Regions from separate parts of the Streptomyces sp. f51 genome, predicted to be linked through region 4. Evidence: riboswitches for the same ligand, from Rfam matches in the RefSeq annotation. Region 4 holds a riboswitch; each other region holds the start of a gene.

Region 1 (4,205 bases), 2.3 Mb from region 4:
CGTCAACGTCGGCTGGACCGAGGGCCTCCACGCCCGCCCCGCCTCCATCTTCGTCCGGGCCACCACGGCCTCCGGCATCCCCGTGACGATCGCCAAGGCCGACGGCAACCCCGTCAATGCGGCCTCCATGCTCGCGGTCCTCGGGCTCGGCGCCCAGGGCGGCGAGGAGATCGTCCTCGCGTCGGACGCCGAGGGCGCGGACATCGCCCTCGACCGTCTGGCGAAGCTGGTCGCCGAGGGGCTCGACGAGCTCCCCGAGACCGTCTGAGGCGTCCTCCGGGTCAGGACACACGGCTGAGCCGCGCCCCCCTTGACCGGGGGCGCGGCTCAGCCGTTTTCCGTACGTCGCCCGGAAATTCTCCGGGCACCCCGCACCGCCTTCGCGGCAGGGCCGCAGGAATGGCGTGCACGATAATTCCGGACACACGAATAAAAGGGCATCAGAAATGAGCCCCCACCGAATATCCCTCTTTGTATACGGCGCCCGTGTTAATGACGCAGGCCCGTCATGTTTACGGGATGTTGCGAACTCCTCACACGGTCCGGCCGTTCGGCGCCGGGAAACCGGAGCCGGTGCGCGGCCATGGCGCGCTCGGTGTGCAGGGCCGTGATCGCGCGGGCCCGCTCGCTGTCGCCGCGGGCGACGGCGTCCACGATGCCGCCGTGCTCCGCCCAGGACTCCGCCGGGTCGGCCGGCGCGTCCACCGAGTACATCCAGGCGATCTTGTGGCGCAACTGCGAGAGCGTGGAGGTGAGCGCGGAACTGCCGGACGCCTGGGCGAGCGTCTCGTGGAACCAGCCGCCCAGCGAGCGCAGATCCTCGCTGTTGCCCCGCCTGGAGCGCTCCTGGCCCAGCCTGACCAGGCCGCGCAGCACCTTGAGGTGAGCCTCCGTGCGCCGCTGCGCGGCCCGCGCGGCACCCAGCGGCTCCAGCAGCATGCGCATCTCCAGGAGGTCCGCGGCCTCCTGCTCGGTGGGCTCCGCGACACAGGCGCCCGCGTGCCGACGGGTGACCACGAAGCCCTCGGCCTCCAGGGTGCGCAGGGCCTCGCGCACGGGGACGCGCGAGACGCCGTAGCGCCGCGCGAGCAGTTCCTCGGTGAGGCGGCCGCCGCGCTCGTAGACACCCGCGACGATGTCGTCACGGATCGCCGTGCACACCGAGTGCGCCGGAATACGCATGACCGACCTCCGCTTTAATCCCCGTGAAACGCCGACGATTGACGCTTCTTCAGTGACTCTATTGCAGGAGGCGTGAATTTCCGATGGCATGCCTGAACCCATGGATATTTTTTGGACAGACGGCGTCCGGAAACGACGATGCCCCGGCTCGGTGAGCCGGGGCATCGAAAGCGGTGAAGAAGCCGCGAAGCGGTCGTCAGACGTTGACGCCGTGCGAGCGCAGGTACGCGACCGGGTCCATGTCCGAGCCGTACTCGGCGGTCGTACGGGCCTCGAAGTGCAGGTGCGGTCCCGTGGTGTTGCCGGTGTCCCCGGAGAGGCCGATCTGCTGACCCGGGGTGACCGCCTGCCCCACGGACACACCGATGGACGACAGGTGGCCGTACATGGTGTACGTGCCGTCATGCATCTTGATCACGACTTGATTGCCGTAGGCGCCGCCCCAGCCGGCCGTGACGACCGTGCCGGAGCCGACGGCGTGGACCGAGGTGCCGGACGCGGCGTGGAAGTCGACGCCGGTGTGGCTGCCCGAGGACCAGAGGCTGCTGCTCGCCTTGTAACCGGTGGAGACGTACGAACCGGTGATCGGCAGGACGAACGTGTTCAGGCGCTTGCGCTCGGCCTCGCGGGCGGCGCGCGCCTTGGCCTCGCGGAGCTGCGTGGCCTGGGCGGCGGCCTGCTTGCGTGCCGTCTGCTCGGCCTGCTTGCGCGCGGCGGCCTCGTCGGCGGCGCGCTGCTGCGCGAAGGCCTGGGCGTCGATCTGGTCGGCGACCGCGTCGTTCAGGGTGACGGTCTGGGTCAGCCCGGTCTGCTCGACGGTGGCCTCCGCGGCGAACGCGGGAGCGGCCAGGGTTCCGATCACACCGGTGGTGGTGAGCGCCGCGACCCCGACGGCGGTCGTGGTGGTGCTGTGCACCCGGCTGCTCGTACGACGATGCTTGCCGGTGCCACAGGTGAACGCCATGTAGGGGCTGATCCTTTCCTTCCCTCTCGCCTACCGGGTTAGCTGACGGGTTCGGAGCAGGAAGGTCTCCTACGGACCCCCTCCGGAGAGGGCGTCCGATTCACCCCAGGGACTGCGTGGGTCCCCGGCTCCCCTGACTCGCGTCATGGGGGACTCGGCGATGACTGTCCGGTGCCGCGGGCGCGGCGCACTGCGTGACGAACAGTCGGACCGACGCTAGACGGGGCCTCATTCGAACAACAAACGGATCACGATTTTTGTAACGCATGCCACAGGGCAGAAGGGGTAACCCCTGCACGAATACGGACATCTTGGGGGCTGCGGCCGTCAAGAGGAGGGCCCTGACGGCTCTTCAGCCGTCAGGGCCCTCCTGGGTCGCGCGGGTGCTACTCGGCCGCCACCACGGTGACTTCACCGATTCCGAGGGCCCTGACCGGCTCCGCGATCTGCGCCGCGTCGCCCACCAGGACGGTCACCAGACGGTCCGTCGGGAAGGCGTTCACCGCCGCCGCGGTGGCCTCCACGGTGCCCGTGGCGGCCAGTTGGCGGTAGAGCGTCGACTGGTAGTCGTCCGGCAGGTGCTGCTCGACCTGGTCGGCGAGCGTGCTCGCGACGGCCGCCGCCGTCTCGAACTTCAGGGGCGCGACACCCACCAGGTTCTGCACGGCGACGTCGCGCTCCGTGTCGGTCAGCCCCTCGGCCGCGAGGGTGCGCAGCACCTTCCACAGGTCGTCGAGCGCAGGACCGGTGTTGGGGGTGTCGACCGAGCCGCTGATGGCGAGCATCGCGGCCCCCGTGCCGTCCGGCGCGGAGCGCAGGACCTGCCCGAACGCCCGAACGCCGTACGTGTAGCCCTTCTCCTCGCGCAGGACGCGGTCCAGGCGCGAGGTGAGGGTGCCGCCGAGGCAGTACGTGCCGAGGACCTGGGCGGGCCACACGCGCTCGTGCCGGTCGGCGCCGACACGGCCGATGAGCAGCTGCGTCTGGACCGCGCCGGGACGGTCGACGATGATCACGCGGCCGGTGTCGTCGGCGGTCACCGGCGGCACGGGAAGCGGCTCGGCGGACGAGCCGGTCCAGGAACCGAGCGTGTCGGCGAGCAGCTCGTCGAGGTCGACGCCGGTCAGGTCGCCCACGACGACCGCGGTGGCCGTGGCGGGGCGCACGTGCTTCTCGTAGAAGGCGCGCACGGCCGAGGAGTCGATGCTCCGGACGGTCTCCTCGGTGCCCTGACGCGGGCGCGCCATGCGCGCGCTCGCCGGGAACAGCTCCTTGGAGAGCTCCTTGGCCGCGCGACGGGCCGGGTTCGCCGTCTCGTGCGGGATCTCGTCCAGCCGGTTGGTCACCAGCCGCTCTACCTCGCTGTCCGCGAACGCGGGGGCCCGCAGGGCGTCGGCGAGCAGGCCGAGGGCCTTGGCCAGGCGCGAGACGGGCACTTCGAGCGACAGGCGTACGCCGGGGTGGTCGGCGTGCGCGTCGAGCGTGGCGCCGCAGCGCTCCAGCTCGGCGGCGAAGTCCTCGGCCGAGTGCTTGTCGGTGCCCTCGGAGAAGGCGCGCGCCATGATCGTGGCGATGCCGTCCAGGCCCGCGGGCTCGGCGTCCAGCGGCGCGGCGAGGATCACCTCGACGGCGACGACCTGCTGGCCGGGGCGGTGGCAGCGCAGCACGGTCAGGCCGTTGTCCAGGGTGCCGCGCTCGGGGGCGGGGAACGCCCACGGCTTGGGCTGTCCGGCCTGGGGGCGGGGGTGGAAGTCCATGGTGGCGAGCTCGGTCACTTCGCCGCCTCCTCGTCGGTCTCGTCGGTCTCGTCGGCGGAGCCGGCGGCTTCGGCGGTGGTCGGCTCGTAGACGAGCACCGCGCGGTTGTCGGGGCGCAGGCGGGCCTTCGCGGCCTCCCTGACCTCGTCCGCCGTGACGTCGAGGACGCGCTGCACGGCGGTCAGGGCGAGCTGCGGGTCGCCGAACAGGACGGCGTAGCGGCACAGTTCGTCGGCGCGGCCGGCGACGGTACCGAGCCGGTCGAGCCATTCGCGCTCCAACTGGGCCTGGGCACGCTCCAT
Region 2 (4,205 bases), 510 kb from region 4:
CGCCGCTCGCCAGGCTGGAGGGGCAGGCCGCGCTCGGAACGCTCCTCAGCCGGCTTCCCGACATCCAACTCGCCGGAGAATCGGCCGATTTGCGCTGGCGCGGAGGGCTCATTATGCGGGGATTGCGCACGCTTCCGGTGGAGTTCACCCCGGTCAAATAGGCCTTGATCGGCCCATCGCCGACCCTTCGTCACCCCTGCTGAAGTGATCCTTCCGCATACCGGAAAGAGCGCTCCCACGGCTACCGGAACATGACGGTCCATCAAATCTGTGATCTTCGCGTGATCTGTACTGCATCGACTTGTAACCAGCGATCGACTGCGGCTACGTTCACCCATCAACGCGGCACCCATGCTTCCGGATTGACGGGAGCCGCGCTGCTCCCCGCTGTCACGCGAAAGGCTTCCGCATGCTCTCCGGGAACGGCCGTCACCGTCGCCCTCGTCAGGCTCCCGCGCTCATCGTCGCCGCGGGGGTGACCGGATCGGCGATCGCCATCCCGCTGCTCGCCGCGGCGAGCGCGAGCGCCGCCGACGGAACCACCTGGGACCGGGTGGCGCAGTGCGAGAGCGGTGGCGCGTGGAGCGCCAACCAGGGCAACGGCTACTACGGCGGCCTTCAGCTCGACCAGGACAACTGGGAGGCGCACGGCGGCCTCGACTACGCCCCGACCGCCGACCAGGCCAGCCGCTCGCAGCAGATAGCCGTCGCCGAGAAGGTGCTCGCCGACCAGGGTCTCAAGGCGTGGCCGACCTGTGGTCCGCTCTCCGGGCTCAGCAAGGGCTCGGGCGAGATCAGCGTCGACACGGGCGTGGCCGGCGACTCGTCGGGCGGCGACGACTCCAGTTCCTATGTTTCCTCCGGTTTGTCGACTACGCCCAGTTCGTCCGCTTCGAGTGACGCGTCCGGTTCGGGCGGCTCCTCGGCCTCGGCCGACAGCACCCCGGCGCCCAGCGCCTCGCAGACCTCCGGCACCGCGGACGCGACGGCGGACAAGACCGACAAATCGGCTGATTCGTCCAAGTCGGTCCAGAAGAAAGCCTCTTCGAGCGCCTCCGCCACCCCGGGCAGCGGTACCGGACGGCACCGCGGCGAGGCCTCCGAGAACACGGCCGGCGACGCCGCCGACGGCTCCGCCGGACGGCACGCGGCGAGCGCCGGGAGCGACACCGCCGACGCCTCGTACGCCGCACAGGTCTTGGGCAGCATCTGGGACGGTTCCGACGACCTCGGCCTCGGTACCGACTGGGACAAGCTGGCCGCCGCCGACACGTCGGCCGCCGACAGTGGTCCCGGCCTCGTCGTCCCTGGTCGGAGCATTGCCGTCGTCGCCGAAACGGCCCAGCAGTAGCGGGAGTTCGCGTCACGGTTCGCTGCGGAATGTCCCATTTGGTGCAAGTGAGAGATGGGTCTCAGAAGCCCTGATCGTCTTTGAATTTCCGCCGATCGACTGCTTACGGTCGTGACCGCTCGCCACAGCGGGCCCCGACGGTCGCAACGCCGAATCCTGCCAACGGCCGTACGGGAACAGTCGTCGCGTCATGCGCCGTAGGCAGGAGCGGGGGACCCAAGGTAAGTGCCGGGCCCGGGAGTCGAGAGACGTCCGGGATCGGCTTGGGGTGAAGCCGCGTGCCGGATGTCCTGGAGACGGGATCCGAGGCACGTGGCCGGGCAACTCATTCGGCCCGAACCCGACAGCTCACCTCGCAGGCGTCGGTGAGGGGATCTCTCCATGCTGTTCTCCAGCAAGGGCAAGCACCGCCGCCCGAACAAGGCCACCCGCGTCGCCGCTCTCGCCGGTGTCACCGGTGTCGCCATCGCCGCCCCGCTGATGGCGGCCGGCAGCGCCTCCGCCGCCACCGCCTCCGAGTGGGACGCCGTCGCCCAGTGCGAGTCCGGCGGCAACTGGTCGATCAACACCGGCAACGGTTACTACGGCGGCCTTCAGTTCTCCTCCTCCACCTGGGCCGCGTACGGCGGCACCGCCTACGCCTCGAGCGCCGACCAGGCCTCGAAGTCGCAGCAGATCGCCATCGGCGAGAAGGTCCTGGCCGCGCAGGGCAAGGGCGCCTGGCCGACCTGCGGCACCGGTCTGTCGAGCACCCCGTACGGCGGCGGCTCGGCCCCGGCGGCCCCGTCCGCGCCCTCCTCGTCGAGCGCCTCGCAGAGCGCCCCCGCCACCCGTACGACGGAGCAGCCCGCCTCCCGTTCCGCGGAGCGCCCCGCCGCCCAGAAGACCGTCACCACGCCGACCGGCAAGAAGGTCAAGAAGGGTGACGGCGAGTACAAGGTCGTCAAGGGCGACACCCTGAGCTCGATCGCCGAGAAGAAGCACGTCAAGGGCGGCTGGCAGAAGCTGTTCAAGCTGAACAAGGACATCGTCGCCGACGCCGACGTCATCTACCCGGGCCAGCAGCTGCACCTCCACTGAGCAGTGCGGCACGCCGGCCGACCGGCCTCCTTCGGCGGAGGGAGGCCGTGGACCGGCGCCGCACCGCCCGCGCGAGCGAAAGCTCCCTCGTGAGGCCCCCGCACGGAGACCTCCGAGGTTCCCCGTCCCCACGGGCTCCCCGCTCCGGCGCGTGTTCCCCCGCACGCACCGGAGCGGGGTTTTTTATGTCTTTTTTTGTTCCGTTCAGGAACAATATGTACGCTCAGTTCCGCTCAAGGGGTGGTCGATCGCTGGCCGATCCCCGTGAGCCGGTTAGGCTCATCCCGCGGGGCTGCCAAGCTCCGCGTACCCGCGTCACATCCCATAAGGAGATGCTCGTGCCGTCCATCGACGTCGTCGTAGCCCGGGAAATCCTGGACTCCCGAGGCAACCCCACGGTCGAGGTCGAGGTCGGCCTCGACGACGGCAGCACGGGTCGTGCCGCCGTTCCGTCCGGCGCTTCCACCGGAGCGTTCGAGGCCATCGAGCTTCGCGACGGTGACCCCAACCGCTACCAGGGCAAGGGTGTCGAGAAGGCCGTCCTCGCCGTCATCGAGCAGATCGGCCCGGAGCTCGTCGGCTACGACGCCACCGAGCAGCGCCTGATCGACCAGGCGATGTTCGACCTCGACGCCACCGACAACAAGGGCTCGCTCGGCGCCAACGCCATCCTCGGCGTCTCGCTGGCCGTCGCGCACGCCGCCTCCGAGGCGTCCGACCTGCCGCTCTTCCGCTACCTGGGCGGCCCGAACGCGCACCTGCTGCCCGTTCCGATGATGAACATCCTGAACGGCGGCTCGCACGCCGACTCCAACGTGGACATCCAGGAGTTCATGATCGCCCCGATCGGCGCGGAGTCCTTCTCCGAGGCCCTGCGCTGGGGCGCCGAGGTCTACCACACCCTCAAGAAGGTGCTGAAGACCAAGGGCCTGTCCACCGGACTCGGCGACGAGGGCGGCTTCGCCCCGAACCTGGAGTCCAACCGCGCCGCCCTCGACCTCATCGTCGAGGCCATCAAGCAGGCCGGCTACGTCCCCGGCGAGCAGATCGCGCTCGCCCTCGACGTCGCCGCGTCCGAGTTCTACAAGGACGGCAAGTACGAGTTCGAGGGCAAGTCCCGCTCGGCCGCCGAGATGACCGAGTACTACGAGGAGCTCGTCTCCGCGTACCCGCTCGTCTCCATCGAGGACCCGCTGTACGAGGACGACTGGGCCGGCTGGAAGGTCATCACCGACAAGCTGGGCGACAAGGTCCAGATCGTCGGCGACGACCTCTTCGTCACCAACCCGGAGCGTCTGGCCCGCGGCATCGAGGAGGGCTCCGCCAACGCCCTGCTCGTCAAGGTCAACCAGATCGGTTCGCTGACCGAGACCCTGGACGCCGTCGAGCTGGCCCAGCGCAACGGCTTCAAGTGCATGATGTCCCACCGTTCCGGCGAGACCGAGGACGTCACCATCGCCGACCTCGCGGTCGCCGTGAACTGCGGTCAGATCAAGACCGGCGCCCCGGCCCGCTCGGACCGCGTCGCCAAGTACAACCAGCTGCTGCGCATCGAGGAGATCCTCGACGACGCCGCGGTGTACGCGGGCCGCTCGGCGTTCCCCCGCTTCAAGGGCTGAGCGAGCACGGCCTTCTAGGGCTGAGCCGCACGGCTCGTCCCGCGCCCTCCGTACGTCCCCGTACCCGGTCCCGTACCGTGTGCGGGGACGTACGCACGTGACGGGCCCCCACCGCGGGCCGGCAGCGGGGAGGCGGGACTCATGGCCGTGAAGGA
Region 3 (4,205 bases), 1.0 Mb from region 4:
TTCCGCACCTCCCAGGGGTCGAAGGACGCGAACGCGAGCACGTAGAGCGCGGTTCCCACCCAGAACAGCGTCATCGCGGCGTGCGCGAGCCAGTCCGAGCCAGCCTCGGTGGCGATCGCCGACCCGAGGACCGAGAGCCCTTGCGTGGCCACGCAGACGAGGAACACCTCGCCGGCCATACGGCGCCGCCAGTGCCGCAGGACGGCCAGGAGCAGGACCGGCCAGAGGACGGCCGACAGTGCGAGCAGGACCTCCGCGAGCCCCCGCCACCCCAGCACCGAGAACCGGGTGCCGAGCACGGTGGTCGCCGCGACCGCGTCGAGCCCCGCGGGCGTTCCGGCCCGTCGCGCCCACTGCTCCCGGTCGCCCAGCAGCCGGGCGAGGAAGTCCGAGGCGAGCCCGACCCAGGTGAGCGACGCGAGAACGAGCGCGATCCGGGAGAGGGTCTCGTGGCCGGTCAGATGCAGACCGATCGAGAGAATGCCGGTGGCCATGACGGCGGCCCCGGCGGCGGGTGCCCACCCCACCCACCAGGAGCGGAGCGGAATCATGTCCGTCATGTCCGGTGTGTCTGGCATGCGTCGATGCTAGGGACCCGCGGAGCGGTTGCGGGCGGGGCACGCTCGGGCGGGGGCGAAAACGCGGGGCGCGCGCGGGGACCGGTGAGCCCCGCGCGCGCCCCGCGATGCGGAGGTCCGGTCTACGCCGGGCGCACCACGCTGTGGATCGCCGACGTGCCGTCGTAGTAGATCGACTCCTCGCGGACGTACGCCCCCGGCTTCGGCGCGTGGATCATCATGCCGCCACCGATGTACAGGCCGACGTGGCTGATGTCGTCGTAGAAGAAGACGAGGTCGCCGGGCCGGGCGTCGGCGAGGGGGACCGTGGTGCCGGCGTTCACCTGGTCGTAGGTGACGCGCGGGAGGCTGACGCCCGCGGCCTTCCAGGCGGCCTGGGTCAGGCCCGAGCAGTCGTAGGAGTCGGGGCCGGTGGCGCCCCAGACGTACGGCTTGCCGATCTGGGCGCGGGCGAAGGCGAGCGCGTCGGCCGCCTTCGACGAGGAGCCCGTCGCCGTCGATCCCGTCGGCGACCCGGCCGTCGAGCCGGCGGCCGGGGTGCCCGTGCCGCTCGACGACGGCTGCGTCCGCTCGGCCTTGGCGGCGGCGGCCTGCTGCCGTGCCAGTTCCGCCGCCTTCGCCGCGGCCCGCTCCTGCTTCTTCCTCTCGATCGCCGCCAGCCGCGCCTTCTCCTCGGTGTTCAGCTTCGACAGGAGGTCGCGGGCCTCGGAGAGCTTCTGCTGCACCGCGGTCTTGGACGTCTTGAGCGCCTTCTGCGAGGCGGTCAGCGATTCGAGGTTCCGCGTGGCCTCCGCCCGCTTCCTGGTGGTGGCGGCCTGGTCGGTGATGTAGGCGTCGACGGCCGCCTTCTGGCGTTTCGTCAGACGGCTCATCAACTGGGTCTGGTCGAAGTAGTCCTGCGGGTTGTCCGCGAGCAGCAGGGTCGCCGTTCCGGGTGCGGCGGCCCCGGTCCTGTACTGCGCCGCCGCGAACGAACCCAGTTCCTCGCGCGCGGTGTTGAGCTTCTCGGTGCGCCGGGCGACGTCGTCGAGCAGGGTGTCGACGCGCTTGCGCTGCTCGGCGGTCTTCTCCCGGGTCGCGTTGTACTTGTTCGTGGCCGTCTCGGCCTGGTGGTAGAGGTCGTCGACCTTCTTCGAGACCGCTTCGATGCCGGGCCTCGGTTCGGCCGAGGGGGCCGCGGTGGCCGTCTGCGAGAGCAGGGCCACGGACGTGAGGGCCGCCGTGGCCAGGGCCGGGGTCCGTATGCCTGCGATGCGCGTACCCGTGGGACGCGCCTTGCGGTGTGACGCCAAGAGAGGCGACTCCTTCCGTCATCCGCCTGCCGAGTTAGCTGTCGGGTTCGGGCGGGTGGTTCCGGAAGGTTGCCCTACGGTCCGTGCCCCACAAGGCGGTTGGACCGATTCACCCCTTGGTCGGTGGGTCCCCGGCTCCGGCGGCCTCGCGGCGTACCGGATTCGGCGGAGGCCGCCCGGCCCGGCGATGTTCGCCGGTCGCGGTCGAGCGGCCTTGCGGCACGCTAGCCAACCGGTGTGGCCCGTGTGAAGGTTGATGGGCGATATGCCCGATACATTTTCGTGACCTGGGCCGCGCCCCGGGATCTGCGACGACGGAGTGCGGGCGTCCCCTGACTCCAAGTGTCCGGCCGGGCGCGTACGGTCATGGTGGCGCGCGTCACGACTTCCGGTGGAGTTCCCGAGGTGGCGGCGGGTTGTCAGTGGGGCGGCCTAGACTCGGAGAGCGATGAGCAGCCTCTTTGACGACAGCTTCCTGGCGGACCTCAAGCCCTCCGCGGCGCACGAGGACGAACACCCGCCGCCGCCCGAGGACGATCACGTACCGGAGCCGGTTCCGGACGATCTGTTCGGCGGGAAGTTCGACCTGCCGCCGACCCGTGACGCCTACTACCGCGACGGCGCGCCCAGGCCCGCCGTGGACCCGGCGGCCCTCCTGGACGGCCTGAACGAGAACCAGCGCGCGGCCGTGGTGCACTCCGGCTCCCCGCTGCTCATCGTGGCCGGCGCCGGCTCCGGCAAGACGCGCGTGCTCACGCACCGCATCGCCCACCTGCTCGGCGAGCGGAACGTCCACCCCGGCCAGATCCTCGCGATCACCTTCACGAACAAGGCCGCGGGCGAGATGAAGGAGCGCGTCGAGGCGCTCGTGGGCCCCCGCGCCAACGCGATGTGGGTGATGACCTTCCACAGCGCCTGCGTGCGCATCCTGCGCCGCGAGAGCAAGACGCTCGGCTTCACCTCGTCGTTCTCGATCTACGACGCCGCCGACTCCAAGCGTCTGATGGCGCTCGTCTGCCGTGATCTGGACCTCGACCCCAAGCGTTTCCCGCCGAAGTCCTTCAGCGCCAAGATCTCGAACCTGAAGAACGAGCTGATCGACGAGGAGGACTTCGCCGCCCAGGCCACCGACGGCTTCGAGAAGACCCTCGCCCAGGCCTACGCGATGTACCAGTCGAGGCTGCGCGAGGCCAACGCGCTCGACTTCGACGACCTGATCATGACCACGGTCAACCTCCTGCGCGCCTTCCCGGACGTGGCCGAGCACTACCGCCGCCGCTTCCGGCACGTCCTGGTCGACGAGTACCAGGACACCAACCACGCGCAGTACGCCCTCGTCCGCGAACTCGTGGGGACCTCCGAGCACCCCGTGGACGTACCGCCCAACGCGTACGACCTGCCTCCGGCCGAACTGTGCGTGGTGGGTGACGCGGACCAGTCGATCTACGCCTTCCGCGGCGCGACCATCCGCAACATCCTCCAGTTCGAGGAGGACTACCCGAACGCGACGACGATCCTCCTGGAGCAGAACTACCGCTCCACCCAGACGATCCTGTCCGCCGCCAACGCGGTCATCGAGCGCAACGAGTCCCGCCGCCCCAAGAACCTGTGGACCAACGCCGGCGCGGGCTCGAACATCACGGGGTACGTCGCGGACACCGAGCACGACGAGGCCCAGTTCGTCGCCGACGAGATAGACCGCCTCACCGACGCGGGCGAGGCGAGGGCCGGCGACGTCGCGGTCTTCTACCGCACGAACGCCCAGTCCCGTGTCTTCGAAGAGGTCTTCATCCGCGTCGGCCTGCCGTACAAGGTCGTCGGCGGTGTCCGCTTCTACGAGCGCAAGGAGGTCCGGGACGTCCTCGCCTACCTCAGGGTGCTGGCCAACCCCGAGGACTCCGTCCCGATGCGCCGCATCCTGAACGTGCCCAAGCGCGGCATCGGCGACCGCGCCGAGGCGATGATCGATGCCCTGTCGCAGCGCGAGAAGATCAGCTTCCCGCAGGCGCTGCGCCGCGTCGACGAGGCCTACGGCATGGCCGCGCGGTCCACCAACGCGGTCAAGCGGTTCAACACGCTCATGGAGGACCTCCGTACGATCGTCGAGTCGGGCGCGGGCCCGGCCACCGTCCTGGAGGCCGTCCTCGAACGCACCGGATATCTCGCCGAGTTGCAGGCCTCGACCGACCCGCAGGACGAGACCCGGATCGAGAACCTCCAGGAACTCGCCGCCGTGGCCCTGGAGTTCGAGCAGGAGACCGGCGAGGGCGAGACCCCGCCCGGACTCTCCGCGTTCCTGGAGCGGGTCGCGCTCGTCGCCGACTCGGACCAGATC
Region 4 (4,205 bases):
CGCGCAGCCGTACGGGCCGCCGGCGCAGCCGTTCGCGCGGACCCCGTATCCCGCGTACAACCCGTACCGCTCCTGAGGCCGCAACGGCGGCGGCGCGCGGCCCCGGTGAGGCCCACCGGGAAGCGCGCGGCGCCGCCGAAGCCGTTACGCCGACGCCCGCGACAGGCGGGTCAGTTCCTCGTCCGTCAGCACCAGGTCCGCGACGCCCAGCAGGGCCGGGAGCTGCTCGACCGTGCGGGCGGAGGCGATCGGCGCGGCGACCGTCGGCTGTGCGGCCAGCCAGGCGAGGGCGACCGTCGGGACGGCGACGCCGTGGGCCCCGGCGATCTCGTCGAGGGCGGCCAGGACCCGCGGCCCGCGGTCCGTGGCGAGGTGCTTGGCCGCGCCGGCCGCCCGGGGCGAGTCGACCTCCGTGCCGGGGCGGTACTTGCCGGTGAGGAACCCGGCGGCGAGCGCGAAGTACGGGACGGCCGCCAGACCCGCCTGGGAGGCGACGTCCAGCAGGGCGCCCTCGTAGGTGTCGCGCGAGACGAGGTTGTAGTGCGGCTGGAGCGCGACGTAGCGGGCGAGACCCTCGCGGTCGGAGAACTCCAGGGACTCCCGCAGCCGCTCCGGCGAGATGTTGGAGGCGGCGATGTGCCGCACCTTGCCGGCCTTCACCAGGTCGTCGAGGGCACCGATGATCTCTTCGACCGGCACCTCGGTCTTGTCGAAGTGCGTGTAGTAGAGGTCGATGTGGTCGGTGCCCAGGCGGCGCAGCGAGGCGTCGGCCGCGGCCTTGATGTTGGCACCGGACAGCCCCGGGTAGGCGGGGTGCTGGCTGACCTTGGTGGCGACCACGATGTCCTCGCGGTTGCCGCGGGTCTTCAGCCACTTGCCGATGATGGTCTCGGACTCGCCGCCCTCGTTGCCCTCGACCCAGGCCGAGTAGGAGTCGGCCGTGTCGAGGAAGTTGCCGCCGGCGGCCGCGTAGGCGTCGAGCACCGCGAAGGACCGGGTCTCGTCGGCCGTCCAGCCGAAGACGTTGCCCCCGAGGGAGAGCGGGAAGACCTCGAGGTCGGACGCACCGAGCTTGCGAAGAGAAGTCATGTACGACCTCAACAGCCGCACCGGATGGATGTATTCCGCAATCACCTCGGGACGGCCCGGGTGGGCGCGGGGGTCCGGGCCCGCCTGACCGGTGGTCCTGACGCAGGGGGGTGGCGTCGGGACCACCGGGGATCAGGGGGCGAGGCCCTTGCCTGAGATCAGGGGTTGAGGCCCTTGCTCTGGAGCCATGCCATCGGGTCGATGCCGGTGGGGTTGCCGTCGGGGTGCACTTCGAGGTGCAGGTGCGGCCCGGTGACGTTGCCCGTCGCGCCCACCCGGCCGATGACATCGCCGGTGGCGACCTTCTGGCCCACGCTGACGGCGATGGAGGATTGGTGGCAGAACCACAGCTCCGTGCCGTCGTCGAGGGTGAGGATCGTGCGGTAGCCGTACGCGCCCGCCCAGCCGGCCTCGGTGACGGTGCCGCTGTGGATCGCCTTGATGAGCGTGCCGGTGGGCGCCGCGAAGTCGAGTCCGGTGTGGTACCCGGAGGACCACATCGAGCCGGCCTCGCCGAAGCGCGAGGTCAGGGTGTACGAGGAGGTCGGCAGCGAGTAGCTCTTGGCGAGTTCGGCGAGGCGCTCCTGCTCGGCCTTCGCCTTGGCCGCCTCCTCCGCCTTCTTCTTCGCGGCGGCGGCCTTGGCCTCCGCGGCGTCCTGCTGCTTGGCGGCAGTCGCGACGGCCTTCTTCGCGGCGGCGTTCTGGGCGGCCTGCTGCGAGGCGGTGTCGGCGCGGTTCTGCTGCGACTTGGCCTGCTGCATGATGCGGTCGCGCAGCGCCTCACCGGCGTCGGTGGCGCCGTGGGCCTCGTCGGCGGTGGTCAGACCGGCGCTGGTGAGCGGGGTCGTGGAGCCCTTGGGCGTGCTGGATCCGCTGTCCGATATCAGGGCCTTGGCCGACGCGGTGACCGACGACAGGTCGGGCAGCGAGATCGAGACGGGCGCCTTGCCCGGGGCGGCGCTCGCGATGCCGCCCCCGCCGACGGCGGCGATGACGCCGACGCCGAGAACCGTGGAGCTGCGGGCGAGTCCTCCGCCGCGCTGCTTGCCCGTGCGGTGCCGGCCGCGGACGGGAGCGACGGAATCCGCGGTGGGATTCCACTCCTCCCAGGTTTCCTCGTCCTTGCCGTAGCCGAAGGTGTGCGTTTCGTTCGGCGCGAACGGGGTTGGCTGAGCGGGCCGGTTGGACGCCACGTGGGCGCACTCCTTTCCTTCCATGCCGCCTACCGGGTTAGCTGACGGGTTCGGAGCAGGAAGGTCTCCTACGGGCGTACTGCCACCGTGCTGTTACGGCGGATTACGCTCGATTCACCCCACGATGTGGGTCCCCGGTTCCCTTGCGGGATTCGGCGCGTGCGCACGGAGCCACCTCTTGTGACGGCTGTTACGGCCGCGCTGCGTTATCGAACGTTAATAGACCCGGCCACTGAATTCCAAGATGTTCCGACTGATCGTTAACGCCTTTTGGTCTGGACTTTGGGGTCATGAGCGATGAAAAACGGGCGAGTTGGCCTCGCGCCGGCGGCCCGCGTCACGGGCGCCGGACGGCGAGCAGCGCCAGGTCGTCCGTCAGCGCGCCGCCCGTGTGTCGGCAGACGGCCTCGAAGAGGGCGGCCAGCAGCGCGTCGGGACCGGGGAAGACCCGACCGGCCAGCCAGGCGGCCGGGTCGTAGAACTCCCCCCGCGGATCGCGGGCCTCGGAGAGCCCGTCGGTGTGCAGGAGCAGCGTCGCCCCGCGCGGGAAGCGGTGCTGCACCGTGGGGGCGCACGGGCCACCCAGCTCGCTCAACCCGAGGGGAAGCGCGAACGTCTCGGCGGAGAGGACGGCGAGCGTGCCGTCCGGGCCCAGCAGGAGGGGCGGCGGATGCCCCCGGTTGACGACGCGTACGACGCCCTCGCCGCGCGGGATCTCGGCGAGGACCGCCGTGGTGAACCCCTCGGCCGCCTCGACGCCGTCACGGCGGGAGCCCGCGCGCGTCAGCGCCCGCTCCAGGCGCCCCGCGACGCCCTGGAGGGTCGCCTCCTGCTCGGCCGCCTCCCGGAACGCGCCGACCACCGTGGCGACGGCGGCCACCGCGGTCATCCCCTTCCCGCGCACGTCCCCGACGACCAGCCGGACGCCGTGCGGGGAGTCCTGCACCGCGTACAGGTCGCCGCCGATGAACGCGTCCTCCTGCGCCGCCTCGTAGCGGGCGGCGACCTCGAGTCCGGCGATCCGGGCCTCGGGCTCGGGCAGGACGGCGCGCTGCGCGAACTCGGCGATCTCCCGGACCGAGGCGAGCCGTTCGTCGCCGCGCCGGACCACGACGTTGATGAGGACGGCCAGGACGGCGGCCGTCGCCACGGTGACCACCTCGGTGACGGCGTCGACGTGCAGGACGATGCCGAGCAGGAGGTGGACCGTGAGCACCGCGCCGACGGCGAGGGCTCCGGCGAGAACGGTGCCGCGCGGCGAGGAGAGGGGTGCGGCGACCAGGGGCGCGGCCGTGAAGAAGGGGGCCGCGGTGAATTCGGCGGGGGTGAAGCAGTCGTAGAGGATCCCGGCGACGACGAGCAGCACGGGCAGGGCCCGGACGAAGGCGCGGACGCACACGAGCCTGCGCGGCCAGGCTTCGGCGGGTCCGGGTGGTGGAGCGCTCCCGGGCCGTCCGGCGCCGGGGGACGGACGGCCGGTCCGGTCGTCGTGTCGTCCGGTCCGCCGCTCACCTCCTGGCTGCCCCACGCGTCCAGAAGAACCGGTGCGGTGGCGGCGGGCGACCGGTGTGGCCCGACCGGGGGAGGACGGCACCCGCCGGCAAAAAAGACGGACCGGCGGAAAGAGGACCGGCGGAAACGAGGACCGATGGAAACGAGGACCGACGGAGGAAGGTCGGTGGACGGCCGGAGAAACAAGGCCGGTGGAAAGCACATGCCAAAGGCCGGAACTCGTGAATCCGAGTTCCGGCCTTTGGTCTTCAGTAGCGGGGACAGGATTTGAACCTGCGACCTCTGGGTTATGAGCCCAGCGAGCTACCGAGCTGCTCCACCCCGCGTCGTTGACACCAGTGTACGCCATTCGCGGGACCCGGAGCACACACTTTGAACCGGGCCCCTAGGGCCGGGCCGGCAGATGCCGGT

What was found. A riboswitch is a leader RNA that binds a small molecule or an ion and turns the genes downstream of it on or off. The one in region 4 is predicted to bind cyclic di-AMP.
Positions count from the first base shown of each region.
Region 1: linked by a shared signal. The riboswitch ahead of WJM95_RS24985 (M23 family metallopeptidase) and the one ahead of WJM95_RS15210 (M23 family metallopeptidase) in region 4 are both predicted to bind cyclic di-AMP.
Region 2: linked by a shared signal. The riboswitch ahead of WJM95_RS13000 (transglycosylase family protein) and the one ahead of WJM95_RS15210 (M23 family metallopeptidase) in region 4 are both predicted to bind cyclic di-AMP.
Region 3: linked by a shared signal. The riboswitch ahead of WJM95_RS19700 (NlpC/P60 family protein) and the one ahead of WJM95_RS15210 (M23 family metallopeptidase) in region 4 are both predicted to bind cyclic di-AMP.

Region 1 is NZ_CP149798.1:5,742,760-5,746,964, reverse strand. It holds gene WJM95_RS24995 (HPr family phosphocarrier protein) at 1-268, shown strand, start outside; gene WJM95_RS24990 (GntR family transcriptional regulator) at 490-1,182, opposite strand; gene WJM95_RS24985 (M23 family metallopeptidase) at 1,379-2,146, opposite strand; cyclic di-AMP (ydaO/yuaA leader) riboswitch at 2,159-2,316, opposite strand; gene WJM95_RS24980 (pitrilysin family protein) at 2,533-3,921, opposite strand; gene WJM95_RS24975 (pitrilysin family protein) at 3,918-4,205, opposite strand, start outside.
Region 2 is NZ_CP149798.1:2,973,541-2,977,745, reverse strand. It holds gene WJM95_RS13010 (cytochrome P450) at 1-161, shown strand, start outside; gene WJM95_RS13005 (transglycosylase family protein) at 410-1,351, shown strand; cyclic di-AMP (ydaO/yuaA leader) riboswitch at 1,535-1,728, shown strand; gene WJM95_RS13000 (transglycosylase family protein) at 1,733-2,431, shown strand; gene eno (phosphopyruvate hydratase) at 2,764-4,050, shown strand; gene WJM95_RS12990 (septum formation initiator family protein) at 4,192-4,205, shown strand, end outside.
Region 3 is NZ_CP149798.1:4,486,478-4,490,682, forward strand. It holds gene WJM95_RS19695 (tellurite resistance/C4-dicarboxylate transporter family protein) at 1-578, opposite strand, end outside; gene WJM95_RS19700 (NlpC/P60 family protein) at 701-1,870, opposite strand; cyclic di-AMP (ydaO/yuaA leader) riboswitch at 1,878-2,048, opposite strand; gene pcrA (DNA helicase PcrA) at 2,319-4,205, shown strand, end outside.
Region 4 is NZ_CP149798.1:3,486,165-3,490,369, forward strand. It holds gene WJM95_RS15200 (PrsW family glutamic-type intramembrane protease) at 1-76, shown strand, start outside; gene WJM95_RS15205 (aldo/keto reductase) at 145-1,089, opposite strand; gene WJM95_RS15210 (M23 family metallopeptidase) at 1,248-2,282, opposite strand; cyclic di-AMP (ydaO/yuaA leader) riboswitch at 2,294-2,450, opposite strand; gene WJM95_RS15215 (PP2C family protein-serine/threonine phosphatase) at 2,620-3,810, opposite strand; tRNA gene WJM95_RS15220 (tRNA-Met) at 4,047-4,120, opposite strand; gene WJM95_RS15225 (dihydrofolate reductase family protein) at 4,180-4,205, opposite strand, start outside.